DNA from 2 places in the Paenisporosarcina sp. FSL H8-0542 genome. Region 2 is predicted to be linked to the other one. Evidence: predicted binding sites of a transcription regulator. Region 2 holds the regulator's gene; the other holds the start of a gene.
The links. Region 2 encodes NrdR, which represses ribonucleotide reductase genes. Its sites were predicted from a motif close to AACACNATATATNGTGTT; they were not measured.

Region 1: a site for NrdR is predicted at 1,864-1,881, ahead of MHH33_RS08125 (vitamin B12-dependent ribonucleotide reductase). Genes of this name have one in related genera too.

What each region holds. Positions count from the first base shown of each region.
Region 1 is NZ_CP152050.1:1,524,770-1,531,743, forward strand. It holds gene MHH33_RS08115 (rhodanese-like domain-containing protein) at 407-787, opposite strand; gene MHH33_RS08120 (biotin/lipoate A/B protein ligase family protein) at 897-1,733, shown strand; gene MHH33_RS08125 (vitamin B12-dependent ribonucleotide reductase) at 1,910-4,474, shown strand; gene MHH33_RS08130 (hypothetical protein) at 4,735-5,157, shown strand; gene aroQ (type II 3-dehydroquinate dehydratase) at 5,218-5,661, shown strand; gene MHH33_RS08140 (aminopeptidase P family protein) at 5,662-6,723, shown strand; gene efp (elongation factor P) at 6,740-6,974, shown strand, end outside.
Region 2 is NZ_CP152050.1:1,241,764-1,248,737, reverse strand. It holds gene dnaI (primosomal protein DnaI) at 1-67, opposite strand, end outside; gene MHH33_RS06685 (DnaD domain protein) at 54-1,448, opposite strand; gene nrdR (transcriptional regulator NrdR) at 1,470-1,940, opposite strand; gene speD (adenosylmethionine decarboxylase) at 2,053-2,436, opposite strand; gene MHH33_RS06670 (glyceraldehyde-3-phosphate dehydrogenase) at 2,660-3,682, opposite strand; gene coaE (dephospho-CoA kinase) at 3,809-4,399, opposite strand; gene mutM (bifunctional DNA-formamidopyrimidine glycosylase/DNA-(apurinic or apyrimidinic site) lyase) at 4,415-5,287, opposite strand; gene polA (DNA polymerase I) at 5,303-6,974, opposite strand, start outside.

The sequences.
Region 1 (6,974 bases), 280 kb from region 2:
TGTCTTTCGATGACGCGTTCGGCAAGAAAACCATGGAATTCCTCAATTTAGAACCATTGATTAAACATAAAAAGACCCCCAGTTAAGAGTATCTTTTGTTTTTATAATATCAATTTTGTAGTAGTATAAATCTCTTATCAAAGGTCGTATGAAATGTGTGAAATACAGGAGTAGCAGGTTTGAACCTATCAACATCCGGATATTTTTCGTTATATTCTTCGATAAAGTTATTTATTGGCATATTATTACTCTCTAAATTTAGCTGTATTCCCGGTGCATGCTGTCCGAATCCTATAAAATCAAGGAAATGAGTGTAATTGGTTTCATTGAGACCTCAGTTATTGTAAAATTTCATACATATGTTTTTGATGAAAAAAGTCCCTCCATTTGGAAGAACTTTAATGACTTATTTTGTTCTGATTTTCCCAGTCCACTGACGGAAACCGCCTTGCAGTTGGTAAATCTGGTTATATCCTTTTTTCTTAAGGAACAATGCCGTACGTGCGCTTCTTGCGCTATTTTGGCAATATAAGTATACGGGCTTGTCCGCACGAATTTCTTTGTAACGCTGACGCATTTGTGATGAAGGAATATTACGTGCTCCAAGGATATGTCCACCTTCAAATTCTTTAGGTTCACGCACATCCACAAGTTGTGCTTTACGGTATCCTTCAATGAATTGTTCTTGTGTTAAACCTGATACAGCCTTTTTTAATCGCAAAGACGAGATTAAAAAGTAAATGATCAAACCAAATAATGCAGCAGAGCTAATGTATACAAATGTCAAAACAACTTTCCCCTTTCTATCTATGTTCTTATTATAAAAGAAAGTGTAGCCACAATACAATCGGTTTGTTAATATGAATAGCATTGTGACATTTTGAGGAGGAAAATATATGTCTAAACCGATTTGGTATTTTATTAATTCTGGCGCTTGCAGTCCGTCCTTCAATATGGCGCTGGATGAAGCTTTAATGGACTGGCATAGTGATGGGATCCTTCCACCTATTGTCCGATTCTATGGATGGGCACCTGCAACATTATCCATAGGTTATTTTCAAAATGTCAAAAAAGAAATCAACATGGAAGCTGTCAAAGAGCATAACTTAGGTTTTGTCAGACGTCCCACCGGAGGACGTGGCGTATTGCATGAACATGAATTAACATATAGCATTATCGTCAGTGAAGACTATCAAGATATGCCTGCGACCGTCACGGAAGCTTACCGTGTGCTGAGTGAAGGGTTATTGATTGGCTTTCAGAAGCTTGGATTGAACGCCTATTTCTCGGTGCCTGATACTGATAAAATGAAGAGTGATTTAAAAAATCCAAAAAGTGCCGTCTGTTTCGATGCACCGTCATGGTATGAATTAGTTGTGGAAGGTAAAAAAGTAGCAGGAAGTGCACAAACAAGACAAAAAGGTGTCATTCTTCAACATGGAGCGATTCTTTTAGACCTGGATGAAGATAAACTAGTTTCTTTATTTAACTATCCATCGGAAGCAGTAAAAGAGCGAGTTCGTAGAGGCCTTCCGCAAAAAGCTGTGGCAATAAATCGTTTGCGGGAAACTCCAGTTACGATCGAAGAATGTGAAGAAGCATTTAAAGATGGTTTTGCTGAAGGTCTTAATGTCAATTTTCAACCATATGTGCTAACAATCGAGCAATTGGATTATGTGAAAAAGCTTGAAACTCGACGTTATGCAAATGACGAATGGACATACCGTAAATAATAGGTAAAAAGAATTAATTTGACCAAAAAATAAGTAGTATTTTCCTATAGACGTTGTGTGTGTATGTTCGAACATACATCCGCTTTATTTGATTTAGATGTCAATATATAGTACCCTAAACACAACGCGTAACACTATATGTAGTGTTTTTTCTGTTAATTAAGGAGGAGTAGTAAATGGTACTAGTTTCCAAGCAACAAATAGGGGAGTTAAACATTGAAATGTTGAATAATGACATCATTTCATTCCCTCAAGTTCATCCCATCACGAATGACATGACATTAACTCACAAAGGTGTATCTAGGTTAGTCATGATTGACCGCTATTCTTTTAAAGATACTGAAAAGAAAACACTAAAAGCAGGCGACTTTGTCGTATTGACGGTTAAGGAAGACCCGAAATTCCCTGCCCGCGGTTTGGGTTATGTTGTTTCCATCGATCATTCGACAAATAAAGTACGTGTTTTAATTGAAGAAGATTATAGAAGTGCAATTGATGATCCAATTGAGCAGGAGTCGGGTATTGTAACTCGTTCCATTAATGTCATCGAAAAACCTTTGGAAGTTTTCTATGAGCAAATTGCTAAACGCAATGCGACCGGACTTGCTTCTGTTGAAACTTCTGAAGAGAAGAAAAAAGAATGGTTTGAAAAGTTTTATCAGCAATTGGTCCAATTGAAATTTATTCCCGCAGGACGTGTGCTTTATGGAGCGGGTGCAGGAACAGACGTTACATACTTCAATTGTTACGTTATGCCCTTTGTGCCGGATTCCCGTGAAGGTATTTCCGATCACCGTAAACAAGTAATGGAAATTATGAGTCGAGGTGGGGGAGTTGGAACAAACGGATCAACTTTGCGTCCACGCAATACACTCGCTAAAGGTGTAAACGGAAAGTCATCTGGTTCTGTTTCATGGTTGGACGATATCGCAAAACTAACACATTTGGTTGAGCAAGGCGGCAGTCGCAGAGGCGCTCAAATGATTATGTTGGCAGATTGGCATCCTGACATTGCGGAATTCATCATTTCCAAAATGCAAAATCCTAGAATTCTACGTTTCCTGATTGAAAATACAAATGATGAAACTATCAAGCAATTAGCGAAAGACAAGCTTAAATTTAAAGCTCTGACACATCAAGAAGAAGCAATGTACCAAGGGATAGTAAATTACAAGACAATTCCTGGCCAGGGTGGATTCAGTGATGCAATTTTCCGTGATGCAGAAACGAAACTCCACGATGGAGGCACATATAGTGTTAACAATTCCGAATTCTTAACAGGAGCCAATATATCTGTGACATTGACCGACGATTTCATGAAAGCTGTGGAAGAAGACGGCGATCACGAGTTACGCTTCCCCGCTGTTGAAAGTTATTCAGCTGAGGAAATGGTAACGTACAATGAGAAATGGCACGAAGTCGGGGATGTACGTGAATGGGAAAAACAAGGACATGCCATCCGAACTTACCGTACGATGAAAGCGAAAGATTTGTGGAATCTCATTAACGTTTGTGCAACGTATTCTGCGGAGCCTGGCATTTTCTTTATCGACAATGCAAACGAAATGACCAATGCAAAAGCGTATGGACAACAAGTGGTTGCTACCAACCCGTGTGGAGAACAACCGTTGGCACCAAATTCTGTATGTAACTTGGCAGCTGTGAATTTAGCTCAGTTTGCGAATAAAGATACAAAAACTGTCGATTTTGATAGCTTGAGAGAAACAGTACGTGTTGGAGTTCGCATGCAGGACAATGTTATTGATGCAACACCTTACTTCCTTGAAGACAATAAAAAACAAGCTTTGGGTGAACGTCGTGTTGGTCTAGGAGTAATGGGGCTTGCAGACTTACTAATTTATTGTGAAAAAGAGTACGGTTCAGAGGAAGGTAACGTTCTTGTCGACCAAATCTTCGAAACGATAGCAGTAACAGCATATGAAACATCTGCAGAACTTGCTGCAGAACGTGGAAGTTTCCCGTTCTTGCAAGGGGAAACAAATGAAGAAACTAACCGTCTGAGAGACGCTTTCATCAATACTGGATTTATGAAAAAAATGCCTGAGCATGTTCGTCAGTCAATCAAAGAAACAGGCATTCGCAACTCTCACTTGTTGACCGTTGCACCAACTGGATCAACTGGAACATTAGTGGGAGTGTCGACAGGTCTGGAACCTTATTTCTCTTTCACGTACTATCGTAGTGGCCGTTTAGGGAAATTCATCGAAGTAAAAGCGGACATTGTTCAGGAATACTTGAACGCAAACCCTGAAGCAGATGAACAAAGCTTGCCAGAATGGTTTGTTGCTTCAATGGAATTGGCACCTGAAGCGCATGCGGATGTTCAGTGCATAATTCAACGTTGGATTGACAGCTCGATTTCGAAAACTGTTAATGCACCACGCGGTTATACAGTTGAACAAGTACAAGGCGTTTATGAAAGACTTTATCGTGGTGGTGCTAAAGGCGGGACAGTTTATGTGGATGGCAGCCGTGATGCACAAGTCCTGACACTTAAAGCGGAAGAAAATGTGATGGATGAACATCATTATGAAGAAACCATCATTGGGAAACGTCCAGTTGTCCTGATCGATACAATCCAAGATCTTCGTTCAACGAATGTCACAATCGGCTCAGAAGTAGGAAACACTTGTCCTGTTTGCCGTCAGGGGACCGTAAAAGAAATGGGTGGCTGTAATACGTGTACAAATTGCGGTGCTCAATTGAAATGTGGACTTTAAGTTTAACAGTTAAAAACGCTGTTTTGAGAATGCCACTAGCAAGTAGATTTATTAGATGAAGAAAACGCACGCTGTATCCTTGGGATACAACGTGCGTTTTTTCGTTTTAGATTAATCTGTTTAACAATGAAAGAGCCGTATCAACGCTTGCAACAGTAATTATCGCTTTAATTGTACTAATTTTTAAAAAAACACTATATCTATGAATAGAGAGAGTGAGGTTAGTCAAAATTGAATAAATAGAAAGGATTGTGATTTGAATGAAAGGTACTCACTTCTTAACGATTTCAGTAGCACATGCTGTGGTTTTCACTATAATATTAAAGTTTTTATATGTTTTTGATTATATTCCATGGAGCCCAATAAAATGGACTAAGAGATGGCAAGTATTTTCCGACGCTCACCCATCAGTCAAATGGTTTCTTACTTTTCTGGTCGTCTTCTTGGTCATCAATCTTGCGATGGCTCTGTTCATGATTGTCAGCAAAATGCCGGCGATTGCCACGTCAATTGTTGTTGGATTTGCCATCTGGATTCTGCTGGAATGGAGTATTTATCAAGATTTTTCCCATATAAGTTGGAAGTCGGTACCGATTATTTCAGTTATTTTAATAATTTGCAGAGCCCTTGCCGAGACGATTCATTACTATGACCAAGAGGTTTATGATGACAAGAGAAAGTAGTTGCTGCAACTATTTGTTATGATAAAATGAAGGGGGCACGATGGAACTGGAGGAAAAAAGATGAAAATTCTTTGTTTAAATGGGCCAAACCTAAATCGTTTAGGAAAACGTGAACCTGCTATTTATGGACATGAAACGTTGGAAGATGTAGAGCAAAAGCTTATAACTCACGGAAAACAATCGGATATTCATGTTCAATGTAAGCAATCGAATCACGAAGGTGAACTAATTGATTGGCTGCACAATGCAGAAGATGATGGAATTAACGGCATTATTTTCAACCCTGGAGCTTATACTCATACAAGTTATGCGATACGTGATGCCATCGCTTCCATTACCGTTCCGGTAATAGAGGTTCATATTTCTAATATCCATAGCAGAGAAAGTTTTCGTCACAAATCTGTCTTGGCTCCTGAATGTGTTGGTCAAATATGTGGTCTCGGAACTTTCGGTTATACTTTAGCACTAGAAACATTTTTACATAGAAGAAAAGGGGAATCTTAAATGGAGAAATTGTCTAAATTACGTGAAGCTTTAGGGGAACACCAGATTGACGCCTTGTTAATTACAAGTGGCTACAATCGCCGGTACATAACTGATTTTACGGGGACTGCTGGTATTGCCATCGTTTCCAAAGATCAAGCTGTTTTTATTACGGATTTCCGTTACACGGAACAAGCGGCAAAACAGATTAAAAACTTTGAAATTGTCCAACATACGAAAACGATGCTGGAAGAAGTAAGTGTTCAATTAGAAAAAATGAATGTGAGAAAAGTAGGTTTTGAGAAAGACGACATGAGCTATGCCATGTATGAGAGTTACAAAAAGGCAGTTAATACTGAACTTGTACCTGTATCAGGTCTTATTGAGAAAATCCGCTTGATTAAGACGCCACAAGAGATTACTATTATTAAGGCTGCCGCGGATATCGCTGAAGCGGCTTTTGAACATATCCTTACATTTATCGCACCTGGAAAAACGGAATTGGAAGTTTCTAATGAACTTGAATTCTTTATGCGCAAACAAGGAGCATCATCATCTTCATTCGATATTATTGTGGCATCTGGGCTTCGTTCTGCACTTCCACATGGTGTCGCGACGGATAAAGTCATCGAAAAAGGTGATTTTGTTACATTGGACTTCGGTGCGTTGTATAATGGATATGTATCAGACGTAACGAGAACTGTTGCTATCGGTGAACCGAGTGAGCAATTAAAAGAAATTTATCAAATTGTACTAGACTCACAACTGTTGTCTTTGGAAAAAATCAAACCAGGTATGACTGGAATTGAGGCGGATGCAATCGCTCGCGATTATATAAAATCCAAAGGTTATGGTGAAGCGTTCGGTCATTCTTTAGGACATGGTATCGGATTAGAAGTACACGAAGGGCCTGGATTATCTTTCCGTTCGGAAACTGTTCTGGAAGAAGGTATGGTAATCACTATTGAGCCGGGCATTTATTTACCTGGTGTCGGTGGGGTTCGTATTGAAGATGATGCGATTGTTACAGCTACAGGGCTTGAAAAATTAACACATTCTACAAAAGAGTTACTTATCTTATAATTTTGGAGGAACACTCATGATTTCTGTAAATGATTTTAAAACTGGTTTAACAATTGAAGTAGATGGTGGTATTTGGCGCGTACTTGATTTCCAACACGTGAAACCAGGTAAAGGTGCAGCGTTTGTTCGTTCTAAACTACGCAACATTCGTACAGGTGCAGTGAATGAAAAAACATTCCGTGCTGGAGAAAAAGTGGAGAAAGCTCAAATTGATAACCGCAAAATGCAGTATCTTTACGCAAATGGTGATA
Region 2 (6,974 bases):
TTTCATAACGCTTCGAAAATTCAGGTGCATTCACGACGCGTTTTAACGTTTCACTAATTGGTTCCATTCGTTTTCGCCTGCCCCTCTGTTACACCGAGTTTTTCAAGCAATTGCTGTTTTTTTGCTTCCCAATCTTCTGTCACTTCATTTTCAACCGTTTTTTTCGTTGAACGATTTTCTTTCGCTTTATAGAACCATTCCGGCACTTTTTCATCGCGCACATTTTTTCGCTTATATGAAGTTGTCTTTGATGAATTTTGCCAATCCATATACTGGTCATGTTCTTTTCGTGAAATTTCAATTGCCTGTTCGCATGTCGAAATGTTTTCACGTTGCCAGTGCGCTGCAATTTTGTGCACATAATTTTTGTTCAGTTTCATTTTCGCTCGGATTAGAACGAATTGTAATAAGACATTGACGACTGCGGGTGGAAAACCATATTTAAATATAAGTTCATTGGCTAAATCAACTTCTACAGGCAAAGGCTCCTTACCGTTCGATAAATCTCTTAACACTTCCAGTGGTGGCGTTTCTTCGAGATATTTAATAAGTGATTGATCTTTGGAAAGTTTCACTTCCTGAGAAACCACTTCACGCTGCACACCAGCCTTAGGCATCAACCTTGGAGGTTTAGAAGAAATAGAGAGCTTGTAATAATCAGCTGCTGTTTTTTTCAAACGTTCTTCCGTAATGCGATTTTGATCATCAATAGCCATCATCAACACTTTTTGCATATCGATTGCATTTAACGAGTATAGAAAAGCTACTTTTGCAATCAGTTCCTTTACAGATAAAGTTAATACACTGGAAGGAATCATGACTTCAGATAACCCTGATTTCAATAAATCAAAATCAAAATCCATCGAATAGAATGGAATCTTCTTCGGCCGTTCGGAAGTTTGCTCTATTTGCCCTGGTTCAAATATATGCCCCAGTTTATTGTAATCATGGTTGCTTTTAAAAACGTCCTGCAGGTCACGCGATACATTCTCATACCCGTTTAAGTTTGGTTGCTTTTTAACGAAGCGCTCTCTTATACGTATATACGCTTTTTCGTGTATGACGCTATATAAAGATGTGGCCAAAATCGGTTCACTGAAGAACGAAGCTGCATCCAGGGGTGCTACTACCTCATAAATGAACAGACGTTTATCGTCAGCATCTTTTTTCCACGTTTTCATCAGTCCAATGGCTTCGAGTGACACACGGGCATCAAATATTTTCTTTAACGACATATTCAACACATCCATTAAATAATAGTGTGTCAATTGTTCAGTTGTTTCGCACTCTGATTCTGCCCATAATGTACAATACAAACTCATCGCATCTGAACCAATGATAGGTTTATACAACATCGTCACTAGCTGGCGATCCTTGTCCGTCAGTATATTGGGCATTTGGATGATGAAGCTATCTACCGGCTGAAGTTCTTTAAATAATAGTTGCACGCAACATCGTCCTCCTGTCCCTTATTTTTTGTCTTCTGGACTTTTCTTCAACAAGTCTTTTAATTCATCTATAAACACATTAATGTCTTTAAATTGTCGATATACGGACGCAAAGCGCACGTATGCTACTTCATCGATGGTTGCCAGACGATCCATGACCATTTCGCCAACATCCTCTGACTTCACTTCGGAATTGCCGATTCGACGTAAATCTTTCTCAATTGAGAATACGACATTTTCAAGAGATTCAAGCGTCACAGGGCGTTTTTCACATGCGCGAATCAGGCCTCTCAATACTTTTTCGTGGCTGAATTCTTCGCGTGACCCACCTTTTTTCACTACTATCAACGGCATTTCTTCTACTTTTTCGAAAGTAGTAAAACGAAAACCACAGTCTTCACATTCTCTTCTTCTGCGGATCGCTTTATTATCGTCTACCGGTCGTGAATCCACGACCCGCGTTCCATTAAATTGGCAAGCTGGACATCTCATAGTTTTATCTCCTGAATTTCGTCATTCGTTTAGTGTTCCTATTATATCAAAAAAAGTCCATTAAAATCGAAAAAGCAGAGGAATTTCTCCCTCTGCCTACTCAGTTTAGTTGTTATGCATGTGCTGTTACGCGCGCTTTACCCGCAATAACAGGACCCATTCCACGTGGAATTTCTGTCATTTCACGAGTCTGAGATCCAAGTGCATCAGCAATATATTTAGCAGCAATTGTTGGATCTAAATCGCCGCATGTATATACATCAATACTTGCGTAACCGTGTTCTGGGAAGCTGTGGATAGTTAAGTGTGATTCAGAAATGATCACGACTCCACTTACACCTTGTGGTGCAAATTTGTGGAATGCTACTTCACGTACTTCTGCTCCTGATTTAAGTGCTGCCTCTACAAACGTCCGCTCGATGTATGTTTCATCGTTCAATTTGTCAAATTCGCACTCCCATAGTTCTGCGATAACATGACGCCCCATTGTTTCCATGGTTCGTTTCCCCCTTTGATAAGTTTTTTATAGTTTGTTGAATCATCAAAGTCGACTACCACGGGGGAAAGTTAGTCCAGAGAGGTCCTAACCCTTTAAGCAGTCAGTTGGTACAATAAAAGTACACGATTCACATTATATGTTGTAATCTCACACAATGCAAGTGTTCGAGAAAAAAATAATTCCTCCCTACTTTTGAAAGCATGTAGGGAGGAATATTTTATTAGGCAATTACTGTATCTTTTAGTGCTGCGCCTACTTTTTTCGTCAAATCTACTACACGTGCTGAGTAGCCCCATTCATTATCATACCAAGCCAGAACTTTTACCTTACGTGTTCCCATTACCATTGTCGTTAAACCGTCAATGATCGCTGAATGTGGGTTTGAATTGAAGTCAATCGACACAAGTGGTTCTTTAGTAAATCCAAGAACCCCTTTCATTGAACCTTTTGAAGCTTCAATAAATGCTGCATTTACTTCTTCTGCCGTCACATCAGTTTGTAAATCTACAACAAGATCCACTAATGACACATTTGGAGTTGGTACGCGAAGAGACAAACCATGAAGTTTACCTTTCAATTCAGGTAAAACCAATGACAATGCTTTCGCTGCTCCTGTAGATGTCGGGATGATAGACTGTGCACATGCACGGGCACGACGTAAATCTTTATGTGGATTATCTAAGTTCTTTTGATCATTTGTATACGCATGGATAGTCGTCATAAGACCGTTTTCGATGCCAAACGTGTCATTCAATACTTTCGCAACTGGCGCAAGACAGTTTGTTGTACAGCTGGCATTTGAAATGATGTCATGTTTTTCAATATTCAATTGATTATCATTTACACCCATAACGATTGTTACGTCTTCATTTTTACCAGGAGCAGTCAAAATTACTTTCTTAGCTCCAGCTTGTAAATGCAATGCCGCTTTTTCGCGGTCATTAAATTTTCCAGTTGCCTCGATAACGATATCAATGTTCATTTCTTTCCATGGTAACTTCAATGGGTCACGGTCACTTACAAGTTGAACTCGCTTACCATTTACAATTAAAGCGCTTTCTTCTATGACAATGTCACCAGAAAACGTTCCATGATTTGTGTCATACTTAATCAAATGTGCTAACGTTTCAGCAGGATAACTTGCATTAATTGCCACCACGTTTAAATCATCTTGAAGAATTGCCTGGCGAAATACCATACGACCAATACGGCCAAATCCATTAATAGCGATAGAAGCTGACATAAAAAATCCTCCTACAAGTATGTTATACTGTTAATCTTTTACCTGAAATTAGTATAACACATTTTAAACTAAGTTAAACACTTTGTTAGCAATGTAGAAATGTTCTATTTTTCAGAAAGTGGGACATTATACGTCCCACTCAGCTAGTATACGCTCTAATTGAACTTTTGATTGTTCGATTGACCCATTATTATATATGACCGCATCCGCACCGTTTTCTTTTTCGGAAAGTGGTAATTGGGACTGAATTCTTGCCTTAGCTTCTTCCTCAGACAACGAATTACGCTGCATCAATCTCTGTAGCTGTATCTCTTCCTTTACGGAGACAACCAGTATTTTATCAACAAAATGTTGGAGTCGACTTTCAAAAAGAAGCGGGATATCCATAATCAACGTTTCTTCCCCACTCTCAAAAAGTTCATCTCTCTGTCGCAGCATTTCTGCACGAATGGCTGGATGCATCAAATCGTTGAGCTGTTTCCTTTTTGCTGGATCATGAAAAATGAGCTGCCCCAGTGCTTCTCGGTTTAATGTGCCATCCTCATTCATTACCCCTTTGCCAAATATGCATTCAATGTCTGACAATGTTACGGTACCAGGTTCTACGACCACTCGAGCTACAAGATCCGCATCAATAATGGGATAGCCTTTTTCTTTTAACATTGCTGAAATTGTACTTTTTCCACTCGCAATACTTCCTGTTAATCCAATAATCATCTATTGTCCATCCTTCTATCGTTGACACGAAGGACAATACCAAGAGTTTCGTCCTCCAAGTACAACTTGTTTTGTAGGAATCAAGCAATTAGGGCATTGTTTCTTGCCATACATGGACAAGCGATTTTGCATGGCCCCTGCTTCCCCATTAATATTCCGATAATCTGAAATGGAGCTTCCTCCTGCAGATATGCTTTCGTTCAACACATCGACAATCGTTTGAAAAAGGAGAATAAGTCTTTTTTGACTAATACGCTTCACTTTTCTGCCCGGATGTATTTGCATTCGAAATAAAGCTTCAGTGGCATAGATGTTGCCACATCCAGAAATAACTTGTCCATCCATGATTGTTTCTTTTATGGACTTATTTTGATACTTAGAGAGCGAGGACATATCAATAAAATGATTTAATGCGGACTCCGCAAATGGTTCGGGTGCCATTAACAATAATGGAGGAAATTGATCTTCTGAATCCAGTAAACGCATTTCGCCGAATCTCCGAATGTCTGCATATACCAAAAGCATGCCGTCATCTAATGTTAATACGACATGAATATGTTTTCTGAACTTATCTTCTGTGATGTCTGCAGTTTCCTGGACATAAAACCATGCACCGGTCATTCCCAAATGATTTACTAATAGTAAATCTTGTTGATCTTTTAGTAAGTGAAAATAAATATATTTAGACCTTCTTACGATCTGAGTGATTTGAGCATTTTCGAGTGCTTGCTTGAAGTGTTTAAGCTCTGAGCCTTTAACAATGGCTTGTTTTCCCGCCTGTCTTGAAACCTCTAGAACGGCGGATAGTTTAACAGATTCAATGGTCTTCCCGGTAGCTACCGGTTTGAGGGAGTTAACGACTCCCTCTACTTCAGGTAATTCAGGCATGATGATTTTGCCCCCTTACTTCGTATCGTACCAAGTCGGACCATATGCATAATCTACTTTAAGTGGCACTTTTAATTCAATAGCGTGTTCCATTACTTCAGGTACGATTTTTTCTAAAATCGCAATTTCTTCTTGAGGAGCTTCAAAAATCAATTCATCGTGCACTTGAAGAAGCATTTTCGCTTGCAAGTTTTCTTTCTGTAAACGATCAGCCATATCTATCATTGCTTTTTTGATTATATCCGCAGCACTTCCCTGGATCGGCGTATTCATCGCCGTGCGCTCAGCAAAGCCGCGTAAGTTAAAGTTTGAGCTAATAATATCCGGTAAGTACCTTCTTCTATTTAAAATGGTCGTGACAAATCCCTTTTGCTTCGCTTCTAGTACAATTTCATCCATGTAAGTTTTCACACCTGGGAAGCTTTCCAGGTAACGCTCGATAAACTCAGCCGCTTCTTTACGGGAAATCGATAAGCTTTGAGAAAGTCCGTAGTCACTTATTCCGTAAACAATACCGAAGTTTACTGCTTTAGCTGCGCGACGCATATCTGACGTCACGGCATCTGCTTCAACATGGAAAACATCCATTGCGGTTTTAGTATGAATGTCCAGGTCATTTTGGAAAGCTTCAATCAGCTCTTCGTCATCAGACATATGTGCTAAAACGCGTAACTCAATTTGAGAGTAGTCAGCCGCAAATAAAATCCAATCTGGTTGGGATGGGACAAATGCCTTTCTGATTTTCCGGCCTTCTTCCAAGCGCACCGGAATGTTCTGTAAGTTTGGATTCGTAGAACTCAAACGGCCTGTTTGCGTCAATGCTTGCTGGTATCTCGTATGAATTTTGCCGTCGTCCTTGTGAATTTCTTTCAACAATCCTTCAATATACGTCGACTGCAATTTGCCCAACTGACGATACAAAAGGATATGGGAAATGACTTCATGCTTCCCTTCCAATTTCTCCAAAACGTCTGCGGCCGTTGAGTATCCTGTCTTCGTTTTTTTAAGAGGTGGAAGCCCAAGTTTTTCAAACAAGATCACACCTAGTTGTTTCGGTGAATTAATATTGAAGTTTTCACCTGCTGCATGATAAATGGTTTGTTCAATCTCCGTCAACTTCCCGGCTAAATCCTCACCGATATCCACCAGTGTTTGACGATCGACTTTCACACCATCTGACTCCATCTTCCCGAGGATTGTAGCTAATGGTAATTCCAAATCATGATAAAGTTCATATTGCTCGTTTTCTTTCAGCTGATCATCCATCACTTTACGCAGTTTCCATACGGCCATTGCTTTTCTAACTACATGTTCTCCTAGTTCGGCGTCGCTAGGAACTGATTTCTTAGCACCTTTGCCATACACTTGCTCATTCGTTAATACTTCACTGTAACCAAACTCCCGTGATAACACAGCTACATCATCAGATGTAATACCTGGATTTACAATATAGGCAGCAAGAACAAAGTCGAATTCAACACCATCGAGCAGTACCCCATTGCGATGGAAAGCTGCAAGTGCCGCTTTGGAATCTACCAATTGTTTCTTTTTCGACTCATCAGCCAGCCAGGTACGGAATGATTCACATGCAAACGCATCCTCAACTTTCATAAAAAACGCATTTTTGTCATCAACAAGAGCGACACCCAACATATCAGCTGTATGATACTGCTCGTCATACAATTCC